Regions from separate parts of the Pseudoalteromonas sp. NZS37 genome, predicted to be linked through region 1. Evidence: predicted binding sites of a transcription regulator. Region 1 holds the regulator's gene; each other region holds the start of a gene.
The links. The regulator ArgR, encoded in region 1, controls arginine synthesis, uptake and breakdown. The targets are predictions, from matches to a motif close to ANTGAATANNTATTCANT.
Positions count from the first base shown of each region.

Region 2: the regulator ArgR is predicted to act here: its motif matches at 5,915-5,932, upstream of gltB (glutamate synthase large subunit).
Region 3: the regulator ArgR is predicted to act here: its motif matches at 5,733-5,750, upstream of argC (N-acetyl-gamma-glutamyl-phosphate reductase).

Region 1 covers NZ_JADYXL010000004.1:161,851-169,926, reverse strand. Annotated here, with positions in the region: gene I6F47_RS09055 (DUF3718 domain-containing protein) at 170-547, opposite strand; gene folA (type 3 dihydrofolate reductase) at 626-1,117, opposite strand; gene cgtA (Obg family GTPase CgtA) at 1,191-2,348, opposite strand; gene rpmA (50S ribosomal protein L27) at 2,489-2,746, opposite strand; gene rplU (50S ribosomal protein L21) at 2,763-3,074, opposite strand; gene ispB (octaprenyl diphosphate synthase) at 3,497-4,468, shown strand; gene mdh (malate dehydrogenase) at 4,555-5,487, opposite strand; gene argR (transcriptional regulator ArgR) at 5,713-6,180, shown strand; gene I6F47_RS09015 (Dyp-type peroxidase) at 6,188-7,087, opposite strand; gene I6F47_RS09010 (ABC transporter ATP-binding protein) at 7,136-8,076, opposite strand, start outside.
Region 2 covers NZ_JADYXL010000002.1:437,599-445,674, reverse strand. Annotated here, with positions in the region: gene I6F47_RS05285 (sigma-54-dependent transcriptional regulator) at 1-720, opposite strand, end outside; gene I6F47_RS05280 (ABC transporter permease) at 792-2,000, opposite strand; gene I6F47_RS05275 (ABC transporter permease) at 2,012-3,325, opposite strand; gene I6F47_RS05270 (ABC transporter ATP-binding protein) at 3,329-4,039, opposite strand; gene I6F47_RS05265 (efflux RND transporter periplasmic adaptor subunit) at 4,082-5,335, opposite strand; gene gltB (glutamate synthase large subunit) at 6,034-8,076, shown strand, end outside.
Region 3 covers NZ_JADYXL010000001.1:268,861-276,936, forward strand. Annotated here, with positions in the region: gene argH (argininosuccinate lyase) at 1-1,615, opposite strand, end outside; gene I6F47_RS01205 (argininosuccinate synthase) at 1,665-2,867, opposite strand; gene I6F47_RS01210 (ornithine carbamoyltransferase) at 2,864-3,796, opposite strand; gene argB (acetylglutamate kinase) at 3,804-4,571, opposite strand; gene argC (N-acetyl-gamma-glutamyl-phosphate reductase) at 4,572-5,582, opposite strand; gene argE (acetylornithine deacetylase) at 5,807-6,967, shown strand; gene I6F47_RS01230 (hypothetical protein) at 7,033-7,965, opposite strand; gene radA (DNA repair protein RadA) at 8,041-8,076, opposite strand, start outside.

The DNA.
Region 1 (8,076 bases):
TTAGGAATATAAAATAGATAGGTAAATAGTGAACTTATTAATGATTTTGTTAGGGGTGAGATTACATTAGCTAAATAAAAAAGCCTGAGATTGTTATTAGTAACAACTTCAGACTAATCAATATTTAACAATACCTTACTGAAGGTAGAGTTATAAAACCTTTTTATAATTAAAGACCAGCGCGATCTTTAATTACTGCAATAAGTGGTGAGCTAGCAAAGTTGCCTTCAGCCCAAGCAATATCAGCACCATCTGTTAGAGCACTTTTTGATAAGTTTTTAACTATATACTCACCAGTATCCACTGCATTACTAGCAACAGCATGGCGTAATAAGTTATTACCATTACATTGTACTGCATCATAAATATTACGAATTTTTACACGAGAGCTTTTAAGCTTGCTGCGTAATCGGTTTTTATCGTCTGCCGCAATATATTCACAAATAGATACTGCTAATTGATCTTCAGCATTTGCAGGTGCTGTATACGAAAAAGAACTTACAGCGACAACAGCAGTAAGTGCAACTAGCTTTGGTAATTTAAACATGACAAACCCTTTATAATACTTTGTTCTTATATAGACTATCAAATATTATATCAATCTATCAAAAATTACGCAATAATGTTAATGTTCTTTATACAAAGTTACGAATTTATAACTAGATTTGTTTTTTTCATCAGGGAGGTTTTCTTGCTCTTCTTTCACGTCCCAATTAGCAACTTTATTGTAATCAGGAAACTGTGTATCGCCTTTAATATCTAAATCAATAAAGGTTAAATACAAGCGTTCTGCTTTTGGTAAAAATTGCTCATAAATATTACCGCCACCAATAATCATTACTTCTTCAACAGCACAAACCAGTTCTAGTGCGGCCTCTGGTGTGGTTACCACTTCAATACCCTGTGCAGTATATTCGCTGTTTCGAGTAATAATAATATTACGACGCCCAGGTAAAGGACGGCCTATTGACTCAAAAGTTTTACGACCCATGATCACAGGTTTACCCGTAGTTATTTTTTTAAAATGCTGAAGATCCGCAGGTAAATGCCATGGCATTTTATTATCTAGGCCAATTACACGGTTATTTGCCATTGCTGCAATCATTGAAATTATCATAATAAACACCTAGTACTTTATTCTTAAACAAAGAAAAAGGAGCATAAGCTCCTTTTTAATAAATTCTATTTAATTAACGCTCGTAGACAACTTCTACGTCGTAATCGTCTTCATCCCAGTCGTCCCAATCATCATCATTGCCTTTACCTTTAGTGGCTTTTTCATGATAGGTATCCCACTTGAATTCAACTTCTTCATCTTCAACTTGTACAAACTTCTCTTTAGGCATGCTATCAAGTAATGTCATTATGTTGTGGATTAAAGGTTGAGTATTAAGTTTATTAATTGCTGAAATGTGATAAATATTTTCAGTTTCGCCCAGCTCTTCTGCAATCGCTTCGCATAGCGCTTTTGCTTCATCTTCTGGTAATAAATCTATTTTATTAAACACTAACCAGCGCGGCTTTTCTGCTAATTTAGGACTGTATTGGTGTAGCTCGTTAATAATCGAGAATGCATTATCAACAGGGTTTGAACCATCTACCGGCATTACATCAATAATGTGCAATAACACACGACAACGCTCTAAATGCTTCAAGAAGCGAATACCTAGGCCTGCACCATCAGATGCACCTTCAATTAGACCCGGAATATCGGCTATAACAAATGATTTATTTGCTTCTGGACGTACCACACCTAAATTAGGAATAAGCGTCGTGAATGGGTAATCAGCTACTTTTGGTCTTGCTGCAGATACACTGCGGATAAACGTAGATTTACCTGCATTTGGTAATCCTAGTAAGCCTACATCAGCTAATAATAGTAACTCTAACTTTAAGTTACGTACTTCACCGGGTGTGCCCAATGTTTTTTGACGAGGTGCTCGGTTAGTACTTGATTTAAAACGTGCATTCCCCAAGCCGTGGAAACCACCTTTTGCAACCAAAATTCGTTGACCATCTTGAGTTAAGTCGCCAAGTCCCTCTTGGGTATCAACATCCATGATGCGCGTGCCTACAGGCACCATAACAAATAAGTCATCGGCTTTTCGGCCTGTACAGTTACGGCTACGACCGTTAGTACCACGTTCAGCTCTATGAAAGCGCTCAAACTGATAATCAATTAGGGTATTTAAGTTTTCATCAGCTTGTAGATAAACACTACCACCGTCTCCACCGTCACCGCCGTCTGGTCCACCATCTGGAACATATTTTTCACGACGGAAAGACACGATGCCGCTGCCACCGTCTCCAGCTTCTGCGCGAATTTCTACTTCATCTACAAACTTCATGATTACTCACTTTAGGGATTGGCTTGTTTAATAACTCTATTATATACCCAAGCCAACACAAATGCAGGCTTGGGTATATATTTTGACTGACTACAAAACAAAAAACCCCGCAAAGGCGGGGTTTTTAACTACCTTACTGATTACTCAGTTACGATAGTTACGTATTTACGGTTTAAAGGACCTTTTTGTTCAAACTGAACTTTACCATCTGCTTTTGCGAAGATAGTGTGGTCTTTACCGATACCTACGTTAGTACCAGGGTGGAAACGAGTTCCACGCTGACGAACAATGATGCTACCCGCTAGAACTGATTCGCCACCAAAACGCTTAACACCTAGGCGTTTGCTTTCTGAATCGCGACCGTTACGAGTACTACCAGCTGCTTTTTTATGTGCCATTTCTAAGTACCTCTAATTAAGCGCTAATGCTAGTGATTTTAACTTCAGTGAACCATTGACGATGGCCCATTTGCTTACGAGAATGCTTACGGCGTCTAAATTTAACAACCTTAATCTTCTCACCGCGACCATGTGAAACAACCTCAGCTGTTATCTTGCCACCGTTTACGAACGGTACACCGATCTCGATTTTCTCACCATCAGCAACTAAAAGTACTGAATCAAATTCTACTGCCGCACCAGTTTCAACGTCTAATTTTTCAAGACGAATCGTTTGACCTTCAGTCACACGATGCTGTTTACCACCACTTTGGAAAACCGCGTACATAATTAACTCCGTCTGTGCACCCTCAAATCGGCGCAACTAAAATATTCTTCGATAGGGCGCGAAGTTTACGCTAACGCGAAATAACTAGCAAGCCTATTTTGTAATTAAAATGAATAAAAAGTAGCTGCTTTGAGAGCAATTCAATATTTACCCCATTTTATATTAATTAGCCCTTTTGCCAAGCGCTTTTTAACTCTTAGTCGAAATAAATTAATGTACTCAAATATGACCCTCACAGCTTAATATCTAAGCACACCATAAACTGTATATTGATTATCAATTAATCAGTTATCTTGGCTAATTCAGTCTAAATTAAGTACTTTAATAGTGTTTTTTCAATCAATCGTCACAAAATATCGAGCTAGTGCATTTTTTGTTGTACAATCTGCGCCGTTCACACATAAAAATTGGCTCGGAGATCAATGGATATAAAAGCTATCCAGGCGTTAATCGAAAGCGATATGAATGACGTCAATCAACTTATACATGCGCAAATGCGCTCAGATGTGGCGTTAGTTAATCAGCTTGGTTTATATATAGTTAGCAGTGGCGGCAAACGCGTTCGTCCAATGCTCGCGATTTTAGCAGCCAAAGCGCTCGGTTATCAGGGTAAAGATCACATAACACTTGCAACAATTGTTGAGTTTATTCATACAGCAACGCTATTGCATGACGATGTTGTAGATGAATCAAACTTACGACGTGGCACACCTACAGCAAATGCTGAATTTGGTAATGCTGCTAGCGTATTGGTTGGTGACTTTATTTACACTCGTTCATTTCAGCTTATGGTTGGCCTTGGAAAAATGCAGGTTATGCAAGTACTTGCCGATGCAACAAACATTATTGCTGAAGGTGAAGTATTGCAGTTAATGAACTGCAACGACCCAGATACGACCGAAGCCAGTTATATGCAGGTTATTTACTCTAAAACAGCTAAGTTGTTTGAAGCAGCGACAGGCCTTGCTGCCATTATTACTGAGCAAGACCAAACTACTCTCGATGCACTAAACCTATATGGTATGCATTTAGGTACTGCGTTTCAGCTAGTAGATGATGTACTCGATTACAATGCAGATGCTGAGCAGTTGGGTAAAAACATTGGTGATGATTTAGCTGAAGGCAAACCAACGCTTCCACTTATTTATGCTATGCAACATGGTAGCGAGCAGCAAACGCAGCTTATTCGTGATGCGATAGAGCACAGTAATGGTATGGAGCATTTAGAAGACATTCTATCGGCACTAAAGCAAACTAATGCGCTTGAATTTACAATGCAAAAAGCAGAGCTTGAAGCTGACAAAGCTATTGCGTGTTTAGACTTTTTAGCTGAGTCTGACTATAAGCAAGCACTCATAAGCCTTGCTCGTATTGCGGTTGACCGCGACCACTAGTTTTAACTAGTTACACAGTGTGAAATTAATTCTGAGCAATAAAAAAGCCTGCAAATGCAGGCTTTTTTGTTATTCTACTTTGGCTATTACGCCATGAAATCAACACCTTCTTTGATGTCTTTTTTCAGTGTTTCAAGCATGTCATTTTTTGCTTTTGTTTCAAATGCGCTTAGTTCGCCGTAAGAAAGAATTTCTTCTACGCCGTTTTTACCTAAACGTACTGGATGTGCAAAGTACTCTGCATCGCCATTTTCAACAGCAACGTAAGCGTAATCTACAACTTCTTCACCCTGTAGGCCTTTAACTAAAGACATACAAAAACGAGCTGCAGCAGCACCCATAGATAGCGTAGCTGAACCACCGCCTGCTTTAGCATTTACAACTTCAGTACCCGCATTTTGGATACGTGGAGTAAGTGCAGCAACTTCTTCATCAGTGAAAGAAACACCTTCAACTTGAGAAAGTAGAGGAAGAATAGTTGTGCCTGAGTGACCACCAATTACTGGTACTTTCACAGTTGCTACGTCTACGCCTTTAAGTTCAGCAACAAATGCTTCTGAACGAATAACGTCAAGCGTAGTAATACCGAATACGCGTTTAGCGTCGTAAGTACCTGCTTTTTTGAATACTTCAGCAACGATTGGAACTGTGCCATTTACTGGGTTAGTAATAATACCTACTAACGCTTTAGGACAGCTAGCAACAATGCCTTCTGCTAAAGTTTTGATGATACCAGCATTTACATTAAATAAATCAGCACGATCCATACCTGGTTTACGTGGCATACCCGCTGGGATAAGAACGATGTCAGAGCCTTCAAGCGCTTTGTTTAATTCGTCTGCGCCAAAGCCTGCTACTTTAACATCTGTTGGGATGTGAGAAAGGTCAACCGCAACACCTGGCACTACTGGTGCAACATCATAAAGTGATAATTCAGAGCCAGCTGGTAAGCCTGTTTTTAATAATAAAGACAACGCTTGGCCGATACCGCCTGCAGCACCTAATACAGCAACTTTCATTGGAATTCTCCGTAATTTGAGGTAGGAAACATTTGTGGCTCTTAAGATAATGAAATTAGCGACTAAAAACAAATTTATCCTGTCTATTTCAAGTATATTTTCGACCATAGTCGTAAACTTTTGTGATTTAACGCATCAAACTGGCAAGTTAACTAAACAACTGCTGCATAATTATTCATTTTTGTGTAGAATTTGCGGCATAAATAACAAAAACGAATAAAGACTATGCAACCACAAGATAAACAAGAAGCACTGATAAAAGCATTTAAATCACTATTAAAAGAAGAAAATTTTGGCTCTCAAGGCGAAATAGTTGATGCATTAAAAGATCAAGGCTTTGACAATATAAGCCAAAGTAAAGTATCGCGCATGCTAAGTAAATTTGGTGCTGTACGCACACGTAACGCCAAACAAGAAATGGTTTACTGCTTACCTGCTGAAATGGGTGTACCTACGGCTAAAAGCCCATTACGCCAATTAGTAATCGACATTATGCACAACGAAATGATGATCATTATTCGTACCAGTCCAGGCGCCGCTCAGCTTATTGCTCGTTTATTAGATTCATTAGGTAAAGCAGATGGCGTACTAGGAACAATTGCAGGCGACGATACTATTTTTATCGCTCCTGCTAAAATATCTGAAATAGATGTAACACTTGAACGTGTTCGCATTTTATTTGATACGGTTTAATAGCAAACTAAATTTGTTTTAAAAACCCGACTGAAGGCGCAAAGAAAGCAGAACCCATATCGGCTTGAGTAAAATCAAGCCAGTGGTCGTAACAATCCCCTTCCCCTAAACGACTATTAAGTACTTTTTCAAATGCGGTGCCCGTACAAGCGCATGTAATTGATAACATTCCCTGCTCATACACATCGCCATAAGGCATGCTCTGATTTAATAATAGCGGTTGGCCTTCTTCGTCTTTTAGTTCGCTACGTGAAGCATGGCTGGTTTCAATCGCAGGGGTAATTAACGTGTTATCAAGGCGCGTACGTCCCATTATTTGTTCTTGCTCGCTCAATGATAAGTGCTGCCACATAGTTAAATCATGCTTATAACGCTGTACATGAATATAACTCCCCTGATCTTCAAAATTGCCAGGGTTACTAATTAAAGCCGTAGCGCGCTTTTTTCTTCCATGTGCGGTGTCGCCACCATAAATAAAACCATTAAAATCACGACCATCTAAAAAGCGAAAATTACGAATTTGCTCCACCAGCTCAACATCGGGGGCAAATAGTTTTAAAATTTGCAGCGCAAACAAATGATTAACGTCTTCACGGTCAGAGCGAATTTGCACAAATAAATCGCACGGTTGTACGCTCATTTGATGATCGCTATGGTTTATATTAGGAAAGCTCTGTAATTCGCTTGGGATGTATTCAGGGAGGATATGCGGCCAATATTGCGCACCAATAGCAACCATACAAGAGAGCATTGATTCTGAGAACTGATCGCTAAATTCTTCTTCAATAGCGCTTACTTGTTTTAACTTTGCGCGAAGTGATTCATCTTGACCATCAAACACATTAAAAAATAAGTGCAAACCGTGTAAGTTTGCTTCAGCACAAATCCCTGATTGCGCTTGCGCCATTGTTATTCCTTAGTTTTACAGATAAAAACACAGCGAATAACAAATTAATTACGATTCGAAAAAATTCACCGTGTGAGGTTTTATTTTTATTATAACCTGTTCATTATTTTCAAATGACTGGCCATATTGTGCAGCAACTTCAATTTCTTGTTTATCAATAACAACCGAATAAACATACGCCGAACCAATAAATCGACGACTTATGATTGTAGCTCGCTTGCTGAGTTTGTCACTTTGGTTATCTGCCACTAATTCTATTTGATGAGGGCGCACATATATAAGCCCTACGCTTACGTCATGCTTACTCTCAATATAAGATTCGACTAAACCAAATGGTGTTTTATATTCAGTTGCTGTTAATACTTCTGCGCTCAAGTATATGCCTTGACCCAGAAACTCTGCAACCTCCTTTGAACATGGAGCTGCAAAAAGCTGCTCAGGCGTGCCTTGTTGCTCAATTTTACCGCGATGCATAATGGCAAGTGTATCTGAAAAGGCAAACGCCTCTTCTTTTGAATGTGTAACAAACACAGCAGATACTTGGGTTGCCTTAATAATTCGACGTATATCGGCAATTAATTCAAAGCGTACTTGTGTGTCGATATTTGAAAAGGGCTCATCAAGTAGCAATAAACTAGGCTTATAAGCTAATGCACGAGCAATAGCTACACGCTGCTGTTGGCCACCCGATAACTGATGCGGGAACCTGTTGGCACAGCCAATTAAATGTACCAGCTTAAGCATTTCATCAACGCGTTGCTGCTTTTGAGCTTTACTCATTTTACTAAGCCCAAATGCGATATTATTTGCTACCGTTAAATGCGGAAACAACGCATAGTCTTGAAACATCATGCCGATGTTACGGTGCTCAGGCGAGACAAACGATTGCTCATCACTCACTAATTTACCGTCTATAAAAATAGACCCTTGCTTAGCTTCAATTAAACCTGCAATCGCTTTTAACGTGGTCGTTTTACCGCACCCACTCG
Region 2 (8,076 bases), on a different contig from region 1:
ACCAATACGTTGTTTGGTTATCCCCGTATATGCTCCGGCTTCAGCGCCAAAAAGTTCGGCCTCTATAAGTTCTTGCGGTAGTGCACCTGCGTTTACCTTAATAAAAGGCTGCGATACAAGCGGGGAGTTTTTTTGAATAATATGCGCAATACACTCTTTGCCACTCCCATTAGGGCCTGTAATTAATGCAGATATATCAGATTTAGCCACTTGAAGCGCCATAGTAACCAGTCGTTCCATCGCAGTACTTTTAAATATTAGCCCAGCAAGGTCTGCGCTTTTAAATGTACCTTCACGTTCTTGTTGATGGCGATTATGTGTCGCCACTATTTTTTTAGCACTGCCTAGCTCTATTAAGTTACCGATACAAACTAGTAGTTTTGCATCATCCCAGGGTTTTGGTAAGTAATCAGCAGCACCGGCTTTTACAAGCTCAATGGCGGTGGCAAGTTCGGTCCAGGCTGTAATAAGTATAATAGGTAGGTGTGGGTTTATTTCTCGTAGTTCATAAAACAACGCTTTACCTTCTTCGCCAGAGGTGGTGTCGCTGGTAAAGTTCATGTCTTGAATTACAAGCTCAATTCGCTGATAGCGAACTATTTGCAAAGCATCAAATGGATTTGTTGCAGTGACTACCGAAAAATCGTGGATCTCGAGCAACAATGAAAGTGCGTCGAGTACTGCTTGGTTATCATCAACAATGAGTATTTTATGAGTCATAAGTTATTTTTATAATTTTTTAATGGCTACACTGCCTTACTAAGCAGTGTAGCATAGTGATTTACATATTATTAAATAGTGCGAGTTGCGATACTGGGCGAAATATTGGCAGCGCGTTTAGCCGGCGCTAATACTGCAAGTAAACTCATTAAAAATACGGCAATGGCGGTAACGGCTATATAACTTGGCGGTAGTGCGGCTACAGAAAAATACTGCATTAACATTTTCCCAAGTAGTATTGCTGTTACTACACCTAAGGCTAAACCTAGGCTACAAATTAATGCATTTTCTACTAAAAAGTAGCTAACAATAGCTGACTTTCTTGCGCCAAGTGCTCTGCGTGTACCAATTTGCTTAGTACGTTTGCTAATATTAAATAAGGTTAAGCCAAAAATACCGAGAGCGGTTATAAGCACTAAAATAGTGATTAATACTATGAGCATGCGCATCATAAGGCGATCTTGAGCGGTATACTCATTTTTTAATTCATCAAGCCCTTTAATGTTGTTAATAACGCGTTTGCTGTAATTTTCGAGCATAGCATTTTCTATTTCTTTCATTACAGCTGCTCGCTGACCAGGCTTAGTACGAACGGCAACTTGTGCATAACTTGCTGCTTTAATATAAGGAATAAACGCAAGATTATCGGGTTTACTGTCTTTGAGCCACGGGCCTTTCATTTTTCCGATCACGCCAATAACTTTAAGTGGTAGGTCACCAAAATAAACTATTTTCCCTAAACCATCTCCATCAGGGTAGAGCTCATCAAGTAAGGCTTTAGTGACTATAGTGACGTTGGTACGCTTTTGTGTAATTTCGTTTGTAACGAGCACTTCATCTTCGGTAAAGTTTCGCCCTGCAATTAAGTTAACGCCGTAGGTATTAATTGCGTGGTCATCTATAAAAATATAAGCGGTCCTGACACTTAGGCCTTCTTGTGGAGCAGGTTTTAAATTAAAGCTCGAAGCGCTGCCACCCCCTGATAGCGGAATACTACTGCTTAATGCGGCATCAACTACGCCTGGCATTTTTCTAAGCATGCTTTCATCAAGCTCAAACTGCTGGCTTAAGTTAATATCAGTACCAAAGGTCATTACATTAAACTTAAATATATCTTGCTCAGGGTAGCCCGTTTCTTGGTTTAAATAACTAATTCTATCTTGAATGATAAATGCAGCATTACTGACTATAGCTGTGGTAATTGCAATTTGAATTAGCAGTAATACAGCCCCCACCTTTGAGCGGCATAAGGCGTTAAATATAGGTTTTATTTCTAACATTGTGACATTCCTTATTGGCTCTTAAGATAAATAGCAGGATTGGTTTTACATACTAACCAAGCTGGGTACAAACCAGCTAAAATGCAGGTTGTAATTGCAATCAATGGGGCGCTCAATAGCATGGTTAAATCCATTGTCGCTAAGTTTTCATAGTAGTCGTAGCTTTGCCCTACGCCCATTAAGCCAAGTTGTGCTAGTACAATTCCTAGCATGCCACCTATAAAGCCAAGCATGGCGACCTCAACTAAGTGCTGTAAAAATATTTGCCTTTTACTAGCACCTAATGCGCGTCTTACACCTACTTCTGGCGCTCTGCGTAAAAACTTAGCTAAAAGTAAACCTAAAATATTGGCTAAGCAGACACCTAAAAACATAAAGCTCAGGCCCACTAAAATTTTATTGTCTTCGGTGACGACGTTGTTGTATTGCATCCATTGGTTTACATCGCGAAGTTTATACTCAAGTTCTTTACGATTAAATCGACCACGTTTTTGTTGTTCTTGCATATAGGCTAATAAGTAATTTTGATAGGCTTGTTTTTGTTCAAGCGTATTTAGCTCTGCCCAAAACTGGATCCATACTTGTTCAGATTGCAGTTTATCTGCAAAGGTTGGTGTGTTTTCGTGTTTCCATCCATTGCTATTGCCCCAACTTACTAGCTCTTTTGTCTTTATTAAGCTAAAGGGCATAAATAACTCTTCTACTTGATTAAATGCACCGTTATTTAAATCATAATATTTAATATTGAGAGGCCAATGGTTAATAACACCAACTACTTGATAGCTTGCATCATCTAAGTAAATCAGTTCTCCGACAGAGTTTTTTCCTGCAAATAGTTTATCGTTTATCTCTTGGGTAATAACAACCACAGGTGCGGCTGAGTTTTCTTGCTCTTTGCTCCAAGCCCCTCCGTATAAAAATGACAAATTAAACATGCTAAAAAAGTCAGGCGTTGTCATGCGAGCATTACCTATAAAAGGTTTTATTTTGTCGGAGTCTAAATAAACTGAAAAGCCGGTACGCATCATAGCCACTTTTTTCTCTGACGTGGGTGCGTTTAATAAGTTCTCAGCATCTTGATAGGTCAGTTGCAGTGGCATGTTATCTTCTGTCCACCACGTACTACCATCGTCCATTGTTTGTAATTGCACACTGTAAAGTTGGCTGCTTTTTTCTGGGATAGGATCGGCCGACATCATGTGATAAACACTAAGGCTGGTCATTGTTATGCCTATACCTATCGCAATGGCAAGTACCATTAAAAAGCTAACCAGTGGGGTGCGCTTGAAGCTGCGCCAACTTAAATCTAAATAATGAATAAACATTAGTTAAACCCCCGATGCTGTTTTTATAGTTTGCGCGCCTTGATAAAGTGTAAAGTCGGCAAGTTGCCCATCAACTACTTGAATATTACGCGGAGCACGGCGGGCTAATTCGCTATCATGCGTTACCATTACAATAGTGGCACCGTCGCGATTTATTTGCTCAAGTAACTCCATAACTTGGCGAGCCATTAAGCTGTCAAGGTTACCTGTTGGCTCATCGGCAAGTAAAAAACGAGGTTCACCGGCAAGCGCACGGGCTATTGCCACACGTTGTTGCTGGCCACCAGAGAGTTGTTGAGGTAAGTGTTTAGCGCGAGATGCTAAACCAACTTGTTCAAGGCATTGTTCAATTCGACGTTTTCGCTCATTTGCTTTAATCCCTCTGTAGCGAAGAGGAACTTCTATGTTTTCATATAAATTTAAATCGGGGATCAAATTAAAGCCTTGGAATATAAAGCCAATTTTTTGATTACGTAAATCAGCACGTTGGTTATCGTTTAGGCTGCCAACATTAACGCCATCTAACAGGTACTCACCTTCGTTAAAAGGCTCGAGCATACCTGCAATATTTAAAAAGGTTGTTTTTCCTGAGCCGCTAGGACCGGTAACAGCAATAAATTCGCCTTCGTTTACTTGCAGGTTAAAGTCTCGAAGCGCATGGGTCTGTACCATTTCTGTTTGGTATACTTTACTTACATTGTTCATTTGTAACATGGTTGTTCCTAATTATTTTTAGCGTTGGTTGAGAGCGTCTGTTTAATTTAATAAAATCGTGTTGGCTTGCTTAAAGTCGCTGTAGCTTGAAATAATAATTTCATCGTTTTCTTTAACACCGCTTAAAAGCTCAACCGCATTAATGCTGGTGGCGCCTATTGTAATAGGAATGCGCTTTGCAATATTGCCTTCTACCTTGTAAGCAAAAATTCCGCCTTGCTGCATAAAAGCGCCGCGTTTTACCTGCATTACACCTTCTCGGTTGTCGAGTAAAATACGTGCAGTTAAGCGTTGGTTTTGACGGATGTTGTTAGTAACAGCTTTAAATCGGACGCGTGCTGTTACTTCACGATTATTAACTTCTGGTGATATGGCGGATAAATTCCCCATCACTGTTTCATTGCCTAACTTAAGCTCTACTTCCATACCGAGCCCTAATTCGTTTGCGTAACTTTCAGGAACTTGGAGTTCGGCTTCAAAATTACTTAAGTCGACGAGAGTCATAAGAGGTTGGCTTTGCGTCACAGCGGCTTTTTGTTGCACTAATAGGTTACCCACGATCCCTGTAACGGTAGCCTTAATAGATAGGTTGCTTACTTTTCGGATTAAGTCATCAACAATAAGTTGTTGGCGGGTCACATCACTTTTAGCAGCTTGTAGTTCAAAAGCGAGCGTGTCTTTGGCAAGCAATACCTCTTGCTGCGCATGCTTATAGGAGAGTCTTGCACGTGATAAATCATCAACTGCTTTTTCTAGATCAATTTGGCTAATTAAGTGCTTTTGTATTGATAACTGTGCGCGACGATTTTCGCGCTCAGCGGCGTTAAGCTCGACTTGTGCCATATCGAGTGTTTTATTTAAGGTGAGTGTTTGGCGTCTTGCTTGCAAATGTTGCCTTTGCTGTTCGCCTTCAAGTCTTTTAAGTACAGACTCCTGTTGCTTTAATTCATTAGTTAACTCAGGGCTTTGCAGCAGGGCAAGTGTGTTGTCTTGCTTTACTGTATCGCCGGCCTTTACTTTTAAATCTATAAATCCACGTTCTGGACTGTAGATTTTAGGAGCATTAGCAGCAACAATTTTACCACTGGCGGCAATGTCTCGAATGAGCGCCTTAACATGTACTTTTGCAATCTGTACTTTTGAGCGGCTAATAGAGCTTTTAGCGCTATGGCTCGTTAAAAAAATATAAGCAATTGCAGAGACCACAATGAAAACAATCGCAGTGATTATCGCGTATTTTTTATAGCTTATAGGTGCCTTTACTTGTACGTCTTGTGCGCTGGTATCTTTAATCATTTAATTTCCCCTAAATTGCTTTTATGTATTTTTCGCACAGCAGCAATAAAGCTGCTGTGCAAATAGCGGCAATAGGAGAGAGTAAAAATAAGCTTAGAGTAAACATAGTAATTCCAATTAGCGATTATATATAAAGTTATACGATTAATATGCCAACTATTATAGCCTTGATATTTAAGTGATTTTATTTTTTTGTTATTGAAATTTATGTCCGCGGACAGTTTATGTGTCCGCATCGGACATAGTTTTAAATAAAAATTCACTATTAACGTACAAAAAATGACATGAACTTTCATAACTATACTAATGAGCAGCAATAATCGGGGATGTTAAGCCATTAAAGTAATGAAATGGCATAAAACTATCTAAATGTTAACTGAATAGCCTCTCTAGCGCTGAATACTTATTCACTTTCGGTTGCCTTTACGTTTACGTAAGCTGGCGCGCTGAAGGCTCATGTTTTTTACAATATGTTAAACTTGACACCAGTGTCATGAAAAAATAGTGGTTAAAATAACGCTAAATGTTAAAAATAATGATAAAAAGAAATCTTGCTATGAAGTGAGAAATATTCAAGAATGTGAATATGTATTCAAAGTGCTATTGACTCTATTTAAGATAGAGGCTAGTTTTGTCCGTCTGTTAGCAAATCGTCGAGCAGTTCATCCACGCTAACAGTGCAGCAAGGGGAGGGGTCTATGTTATACGACTCAAAGTTAGAAAAAGAAAATTGTGGCTTTGGCTTAATAGCCCAAGTTAATGGTCAAGCTAGTCATAGGCTTATTCGTACTGCTATTACGGGGCTTGATCGCATGCAGCACCGTGGTGGTATATCTGCCGATGGTAAAACAGGTGATGGCTGTGGTTTATTATTACAAAAACCAGATAGCTTTTTCCGTGCTATTGCTAGTGAACATAACTGGCACTTAGGCAAAAACTACGCAGTGGGTATGATATTTTTAAATTCAGACCCTGTTTTAGCGCAAGCTGCAAAACAAATACTTAGCGAAGAATTAGAAAAAGAAACGTTAAATATTTTAGGTTGGCGCGTTGTGCCAACCGACCCATCTATGTTGGGTCCTATTGCTGTACAGCAATTACCAGGTTTTGAACAAATTTTTGTTAGCGCGCCAGAAGGTTGGCGTTCTAAAGACTTAGAGCGTCGCTTATATGTAGCACGCCGCCGCGCTGAAAAGCGCATTGTTGATGACGAAGCTTTCTATATCGCAAGTCTATCTGGTTTGGTAACTATCTATAAAGGCTTAATGATGCCTGCAGATTTACCAAATTTTTACCTAGATTTAGCTGATATTCGTATGACGAGTGCGATTTGTGTTTTCCATCAGCGCTTTTCTACTAATACTCAGCCGCGTTGGCCTTTAGCTCAACCTTTCCGCTATTTAGCACACAATGGTGAAATTAATACTATTGAAGGTAACCGCCAGTGGGCACGCGCACGTTCATATAAGTTTGCGTCACCGCTTATTCCTGATTTACAAAGCGCAGCGCCGTTTGTAAACGAAACCGGCTCTGATTCATCAAGCCTAGATAATATGCTTGAGCTATTTTTAGCTGGTGGCATGGATTTATTCCGCGCTATGCGTATGCTCGTACCACCTGCATGGCAGAAAAACCGTGCAATGGACGACGATTTACGTGCATTTTACGACTTTAACTCTATGCATATGGAACCATGGGATGGCCCGGCAGGTATTGTTATGTCGGATGGTCGTTTTGCGGCGTGTAACCTTGACCGTAATGGACTTCGCCCAGCGCGTTATGTAATTACACAAGATGGCTTTATTACGCTTGCATCAGAAGTGGGTATTTGGGATTACACTGCCGATGAAGTAGTTGAAAAAGGCCGTGTTGGACCAGGTGAATTATTAGTTATTGATACTAAGCTTGGCAAAATTTGGCACTCAGATGAAATCGATCAAGATTTAAAGTCTCGCCATCCTTACAAGTCATGGCTTGAGGAGAACGTTAAGCGTTTAGTTCCATTTGAAGAGCTTACTGAACAAGACGCCGGTAATCGCTCATTTGATGACGAAACGCTAGCTAAATATCAAAAAATGTTTGGTTATACCAACGAAGAGCTTGATAGTGTTATTCGTGTAATGGGTGAAAACGGCCAAGAAGCAACCGGCTCAATGGGTGATGACACGCCATTTGCAGTGCTTAGTGAAGGGCATCGTTCGCTTTATGATTACTTCCGCCAAAAATTTGCGCAAGTAACAAATCCACCTATCGATCCACTGCGTGAAAATCATGTAATGTCACTTGCGACATGTATTGGTAGTGAGCAAAACGTATTTAACGAAACAACAGGCCATGCTAAGCGCCTACAGTTTGATACGCCAATTTTAATGTACGCAGACATGCAGCAGCTATTAAATGCTGATGAAGCGCATTACAGCTACTGTAAAATTGATATTACCTACACAGTTGAAGAAGGTTTAGAAAATGCGGTAACGCGTATTTGTGACCAAGCACAAGAAAAAGCAGCCGCTGGTTGTATCATGCTTATTTTAACTGACCGTAACTTTAATGAAGCAAATTTGCCGATTCCAGCAGCTATGGCTGTAGGTGCGGTACAAAAACGATTAGTTGATAACAATCTTCGCTGTGAATCAAACATTATCATTGAAACCGGTAGCGTGCGTGATGCGCATCAGTTTGCTGTGTTATTAGGCTTTGGTGCTACGGCAATTTATCCATACCTTGCGTATGAATCGTTA
Region 3 (8,076 bases), on a different contig from region 1:
CCTGCCCCGACACTTTACTTTTTGGGTCTATACCCAATGAGCGTATTTCAGCAAGGCCGGTATCGTAAATGTATAACGACGCACAGCCCGACACTTTTCCATTTATTTCTGTTACTGCAAACTCGTTAATAGAGTGCACCATATCACTTTTTGCACGAGGCAGATTTTCACCTACCGTTGCCCAATGCTGTATAAGCGTGGCAATTGCTTCTACATCATCTAAATTTGCATCACGTACCGTTATTTGCTGTTTTTTTTTGGCTTCTTTAACAGCATTCGTTACTTGTTCAATAGACGTCCCACCAAGGGCTTTACGTGCTTTTATACACGCATCAATTTCAAGTACTGGGTAAACATCGTCTTCAAATACAGTGTTTACTGATTTGTACTGCTCAAGCGATAGCTCTTCAAGCGTTTTACCTTCGCTAATCGCAAGCTGTACAAGTACACCTACAATGTGATGCCCTTCCCTAAATGGCACACCTTTAGCAACTAAGTAATCAGCAAGTTCGGTGGCGTTTGCATGCCCTCCTTTTGCTGCAGCAAGTGTCTTATCACCGTTTACTTTAACGCCTTTAATACATGCTTGCGCCATATGAATACATGCAAGCCATGTTGGCATAGCGTCGAACAGGCCTTCTTTGTCTTCTTGCATATCTTTATTGTATGCAAGTGGCAGCGCTTTTAACGTCATCATCATAGCGCTAAATGCACCAAACACACGTCCGGTTTTACCGCGAATAAGCTCGAGTGCATCAGGGTTTTTTTTCTGAGGCATGAGCGATGAGCCTGATGTTACGTTATCAGCAAGCTCTATAAATCCGGCTTCACCCGAATTATAAAAAATCAAATCCTCTGACATACGAGATAAGTGAATCATCGAAATAGACGCACAACTTAAAAGATCTAACACAAAATCACGATCAGATACGCCATCAAGGCTATTTTTTGTAGCCGCTGTAAAACCTAATCCGTGTGCTAATGCTTGGCGATCAATCGGATAAGCTGTACCTGCTAATGCACCACTGCCTAATGGGCAAAAATTCATGCGCGCTTTAGCATCTTGCAGGCGGCTTTCATCACGCTCTAGCATCTCTACATACGCCATACACCAGTGGCTAAACAATACTGGTTGTGCGCGCTGTAAGTGCGTGTAACCTGGTAATATTGTGCCAAGCTCTCGCTCTGCAAGCGCTACAAACTCGCCTTTAAGCTGTGCAATAGCATCTAGTAAATGGTCAGCCGTATCACGGCACCATAATCTAAAGTCGGTGGCAACTTGGTCATTACGGCTTCGGCCTGTATGTAATTTTTTAGCTAAATCACCTACTTTTTCAATTAGAGCTGCTTCAACATGTGAATGAATATCCTCTGCACCTGAAGTAGCTACCGCTTGTGGATCTGCTTTAACTTCTTCAAGCAGCTCATTTAATGCAGCCACTAATCTTGTGTGCTCGTCACTTGAAAGTACACTTACCTGTTCAAGTGCACCAGCCCATGCCACAGAGCCAATAATATCTTGCTCTGCTAACTGGTAGTCAAAGGGAAGAGAGTCGTTAAATTGCTTAAACGCCTCATCTGGACCCGTAGAAAAACGTCCGCCCCATAATGCCATGAAATCTCTCCAAACCCTGTAGTGCCCCTTTTATAAGGGGCGTAATAAATTACTTTTTAGCGAGTGCTGAAATTCTGCTTGAAAGCGAGAATAAACGAATAAAGCCTTCAGCGTGTGATTGGTCGTACACATCATCTTCGCCAAATGTAGCAAATGCTTCGCTGTATAAGCTATTTGGTGACTGCTTTTGAACTGCAGTTACTTGGCCTTTGTATAGCTTAAGTACCACTTCACCTGTTGCCACTTTAGAAAGTGCTTCAGCACCGGCTAAAATAGAATCTTTAAGAGGCGTAAACCAACGGCCGTCGTATACTAAATGCGAGAACTCGCCACCGAGTACTTCTTTCCACTTACGGCTTGCTTTATCAAGCACTAGCTCGTCAATGGCTTGAAGCGCAGCCATAATGACTGTGCCGCCTGGCGTTTCATAACAACCGCGTGACTTCATGCCAACTAAACGATTTTCTACAATATCAACACGTCCAACACCATGAGGCGATGCAATATCGTTTAATTTAACTAAACAATCGTAAGGTTTAAGTTCTATGCCATTTACAGCAACCACTTCGCCTTCAACAACTTTTAATGTTACTAGTTCTGATTTATCTGGAGCTTGCTCTGGAGAATTAGTCCAAGTCCATACTTGTTCAGTTGGTTGACACCATGGGTCTTCAAGCTCACCACCTTCATGCGAAATATGCCAAGCGTTAGCATCACGGCTATAAATTTTTGTAGCAGATGCTGAACACGGAATGTCACGCTCTGCTAAGTAATCAAGTAATGATTCACGGCTCGATAAGTCCCACTCACGCCATGGCGCAATTACTTTTAAATCAGGGGCTAGTGCTGCAAAACATGATTCAAAACGAACTTGGTCATTACCTTTACCAGTACAACCATGAGAAAGTGCATCAGCACCTACTTTACGTGCAATTTCAACTTGTGCTTTAGCAATAATTGGGCGCGCCATAGAAGTACCTAATAAATAAGTACCTTCGTAAATTGAGCCCGTTTTAAGCGTTGGGTAAATGTAATCACTTACCATTTCATCTTTTAAGTCAACTACGTAACATTCAGATGCACCAGAGGCAATTGCTTTAGCTTCTACGCCTTCAAGTTCTTCAGCGCCTTGACCTACATCGGCAACAAACGCGATTACTTCACAGCCGTAGTTTTCTTTTAACCATGGCACGATAGCCGACGTATCAAGACCACCAGAATAGGCTAAAACGACTTTTTTAATTGAACTCATAGGTGTTCCTTAACAAAATTTGGATTTAGTAATGTAACTAGCAGAGCATTTTGCGCATGCATGCGATTCTCTGCTTGTTGAATGATTTTTGATGCTGGACCATCCATTACCTCAGAGGTAATTTCAAATTCACGGTGTGCCGGTTGGCAATGTAATACCGTAGTCGCACCTGTTTGATCTAGCAATGCCTGGTTTAATTGATAAGGCATGTATTTTTCTTTTACTTGCTCAAGCGGCGTTGTATCACCCATTGATACCCATGTATCTGCATATACAACGTTTGCACCAACTGCAGCTTCAACTCTATCGCTCACCATGACTGATGCGCCATTCATTGCTGCAATTTGCTCTGCTTTTTTAAGTATTTGTGAATCTGGCGAACACCCTTTTGGTGTTACAGCAACAAAGTCAGTACCAAGCGTTGCCGCTAAAAGCATTAATGAATGAGTTACATTGTTTCCCTCACCTAAGTAAGCTACTTTAAGCTGACTCACATCGCCATGTACTTCTTGAAGTGTTAAAAAATCAGCAAGCGCTTGGCAAGGGTGGTACAAGTCACACAAGCTATTTACCACAGGTACCGATGAATATTCACCTAACGTGGTTAATGTGCTGTGCTGATTTACACGCGCCACAATACCGTCGGCCCAAGTAGAAATATTAAGTGCAAAATCTTTAATTGATTCACGTGCACCCATAGCGCCATTTTGCTGATCTAAATAAACAGCATGACCACCAAGGCGATTAATACCTATATCAAACGATAAACGTGTACGTAAGCTTTGCTTTTCAAACAATGTTACGATTGATTTACCCGATAATACTTGGCTGTATTTTTCTGGCTTTGCTTTTATATCTTGCGCTAACTTTAATAAATTAAGTGCGCCTTCTTTGTCTAACTCTAAACCCGTTAAAAAATTCTCAAACATAATAAACCTATGGTGTAATCTTTGTTCCGACATGCTTGCCTTGCAGCAGAGCAGTTAAATTTTCTGGCTTTTGCCAGCTGGAAATATACACACCGCGTCGTAAATGTTGGGCAGCGTGAAGGCTGGTCTTAACTTTGACCTCCATCCCGCCCACAATTACTCCATCTGTAATTAAAGTATCAATGTGTTTTGTGTCAAGTTGATGTAACGGTTGTTTATTTGCGTCAAGTACCGCTTCTACATCCGTCATAAAAATTAGTTCTGCATTTAAATTACTGGCAATAGCCGCTGCAGCTTCATCTGCATTTACGTTGTACCACAAGCCTTGTTCATCAAAGCCGATAGAGCTAACAATAGGTAAACGAGAAATTCTAAGTAAATCATTGATGATAGAATCGTCGTTACTTGTGCATTTACCCACTAAGCAAAGCGCTTTTAATTTTTGGGTTGCAGTCACACCCGCCTCAAAAAGACTTAAGCCGACAGGCTTATGCCCTGCGCTTATAGCTTGAGTCATTAATTGTTTATTAGCGCAACCTGCAAGCGCACCCACTATATAAGGCATTTGCTCTGCTGGACTAATACGTAAACCTTGGTGTTTAGCACTAGCAAAACCCGCTTGCTTTAGCCATGTATCTACTAAAGAACCACCGCCATGAACAATGACAAACTCATCATTTTTTTGCTCGCTTAGCACGTCAAATAACGCTTTTGCTGCATTTTCTGTATTAAGTACTGCACCACCGAGTTTAATAACCCACGTTTTTTTACTCATTTAAAACGCTCCTTTTAAGCCCGTAGTGTGATCTAAATTCATAGAAATATTAATACACTGCAAAGCTTGTCCAGCAGCGCCTTTTAATAAGTTATCAATGGCAGACATTACAATTAACTGCGTGCCTTGTTGCTGCCAGCCAATATCAACAAATGGTTGCTTAGCAACACCTTTAATTGAAGGTATTTTATCGCCTAACAAACGAATTAATGGTTCATTAGCAAGCACTTGATAAGCAGATGAAACGTTTTCCTTGGTAACGCCAGGCTTAAGTTGTACATAAATAGTTTCTAAAATACCGCGCGCAAAGCTACCTAGATGCGGTGTAAATAATACTTTGTGGCCAAGGTGTTGTTCAATTTCAGGACCGTGGCGATGGTTAAACAAACCATAAGGTGCAAGCGATACCTCACAAAAATGTGTTCCTACACTCGCTTTACGCCCGGCACCCGTAACACCCGAAACGGCATTAATAATAATACTTTCGCTGCTCAATAAGCCTGCTTGTTTAAGCGGTTTAAGTGCATTGAGCGCCGCTGTTGGGTAACAGCCTGCAACAGCAATTAGCTTTGCGTTAGCGATAGCATCATGGTTCCACTCTGCTAAACCGTAAGCCGCTTCATTTAAAAGCTCTGGGTGTTGATGCTCAAAACCATAATAAGTAACGTAATCATCATTATTTGCTAGGCGATAGCCACCAGATAAATCAAATACTTTTTTACCCATAGCTAAAAATTGAGGCGCTAAATCAACACTTACTTTGTGATCGGTACATAAGCATGCATAATCAGCATCACTTTGAATGTCATCAAAAGCTGATGCACTAAGAGGAAGTAAAGGACAATCTAGTAAGCCAAGGTGCTCTGGGTATAAATCACTTAGTAATTTATTTTTATCTAAGCTACCCTCAGATACATAACAGCCTGTTAAGGTAAGGTTTGGATGATTAGCAACTAAGCTTGCTAACTCTGCGCCGCTATAACCGCTTGCGCCAATAATAACTACATTCATTGATTACTCGTTATTTTAAAATTTACTGCTAAATATATATGTTGTTCGCTTAAACTAGCTAAGACGCTAAATTAAGACTTAATTTAATGAATTTGTAGATTATCGTCGCATTATTTTCATAGCTTTACTTTAATATATTTATGCTTAAAAAGTGAATTGATATTCATCATAAATACTTTTATATTGTTATGCAATTAAATTGAATAATAATTTTGGATTTTTTTATGCCTTTGCCTTCGTTTATTTCTATGTATCAACAATTGATTGCAGCCCCTTCTATTAGTGCAATTGAAGACAGCTTGTGTATGAGCAATAAAAACGTAATTGAACTCCTTGCGAGGTGGTGCGAAACACTCGGTTTTACGTGTGAAATTATAGAATTAGAAGGAGGTAAAGGGCGCTATAATTTATTAGCAAAACGCGGAGAAGGTGATGGCGGATTAATGCTAGCTGGTCATACCGACACAGTGCCTTTTGATGACAGCCGCTGGAACCACAATCCGTTTAAACTTACCGAACTCGACAATAAATTGTACGGGCTGGGAAGCATTGATATGAAAGGTTTTTTTGCTTTTGTATTACAAGCAATTAGTGAACTTGATGAAAAGCAGCAAACTCAACCTATTTTAATACTCGCCACTGCCGATGAAGAAACAACTATGGCAGGTGCACAGCAAATATGTAATCACCCTAATTTAAAACCTGCACGCTGTATAATTGGCGAACCTACTGATATGACGCCAGTATTTATGCACAAGGGCCATATGAGTACAGCAATAAGAGTGGTTGGTCGCTCTGGGCATAGCTCAGATCCCGAACGTGGCCTTAACGCCATTGAAGTAATGCATAAAGTGATTACAAAATTGATGATCTTAAAAGAGCAATTAAAGCATAAGTATTCAATAAATCACTTTGAAATTCCTTATCCAACATTAAACTTAGGTAATATTCATGGTGGCGATAACGCGAATAGAATTTGCGGTTGCTGTGAAATGCACATAGATATGCGCCCATTACCTGGTTTAAGTGTACAAGAACTACAAGCATTAGTACTTGATGCAACAAAAGAGATAAATCAGCAATATCCAAATGCGGTGAGCGTTATTGATTTACATGAACCAATCCCGGCATTTAGTGGTAGCACCGACAGTGCTTTAGTTAAAATGGCTGAAAAAATAGCAGGGCAAAAAGCGGTCGCGGTAAATTATTGCACTGAAGCGCCGTTTATCCAGCAACTCGGTTGTGAAACAATCGTAATGGGCCCAGGCTCAATTAACCAAGCGCATCAGCCTGATGAGTTTTTAGCGTTGGAAAAAATAAAACCATCGCAACAAATAATTACCAATATCATAAAAGCAAACTGCTTTAGCAATCAGAGTTACTAACTGCTTATAACAACACAAAATAATAAAGGCGCCAATTGGCGCCTTTATTAATACAAAACTAAGGCCTAATCACCTTTAACTTCTAAGTTAATAAACTTAACTAGCTCTTCAGGTTGCCCTACTAGCATCATAACTTGTTGGTTAATTTCCATCATAGTTTTACCTTCAGGTAGCTTTGCAGACACACTGAATGAATTTAAACCTTTAGCAAAGCTAGTTAAAGCCTCTGCAATATCTTCAGTTACAGGAGCTTGTTGTAACTGCTGCTCTAACATCATTTCCATTTGCTCTAGCGTCATGCCTTGCTTTTCAAGCTCACTTGATAGTAAGTCTTTTAACTTACCTTGGTTATTTAAGGCAAAGCTAACATTGCGCGGCTCTAACTTACTCATTGCTTGCATAACAAGTGTTTGCTGCTGTAACTCTTGCTCATAAGTAAGTGGCTGGTTACCCGCTTCTTGCTGCGCTTTACTAATCGCCAATGAAGCATCCATTAATGCTTTTGAATTAGCCAAGCCCATATCCATATTAAAACTAACAATGTCTTTTGCATCAAGCTTAACTACTACATCACTATTGCCAGACTCTTCATCGTAATCAAGTGATGAATGTAAGTCGTAACTTGCCGACGCGAGCATTTCGTTTGTATCAGCAGGTAATTTTGAAACAAAGTCTTTATCAAACTGAAAGCTTTTTACATCAAATGATGTATGCGGTGATATTTTATCTGGCTCGTAACCTGTTATTTCAATGCTTTGAATATTAGCAACATTGTCGCCCTCTGGGCTTATTACTTCCATGTTTGTTATTTCTATGCTTTTTGAAATAACACTTGCCGATAAACCAGCGTATTTAAATGTAGCGCCAGTTTGCTCGCTTACTAAAGCAAGTTGCTTATCTACTTCTGCACGCACTTCTTGTGTAGCTACATAATTTGCATAGCTCACGCCACCAACGCCCGCAGCTACAATCGCTGCAACTATTACTAACTTTTTCATGTTATTTCCTTATTCTATTCTTTGTGTAAACCGAGTTTTATTAAGAGTAACATTACACATTAACACCCGTAAGTATTAATTAATTAAACTAAGCAACTCATGTACTGTTTT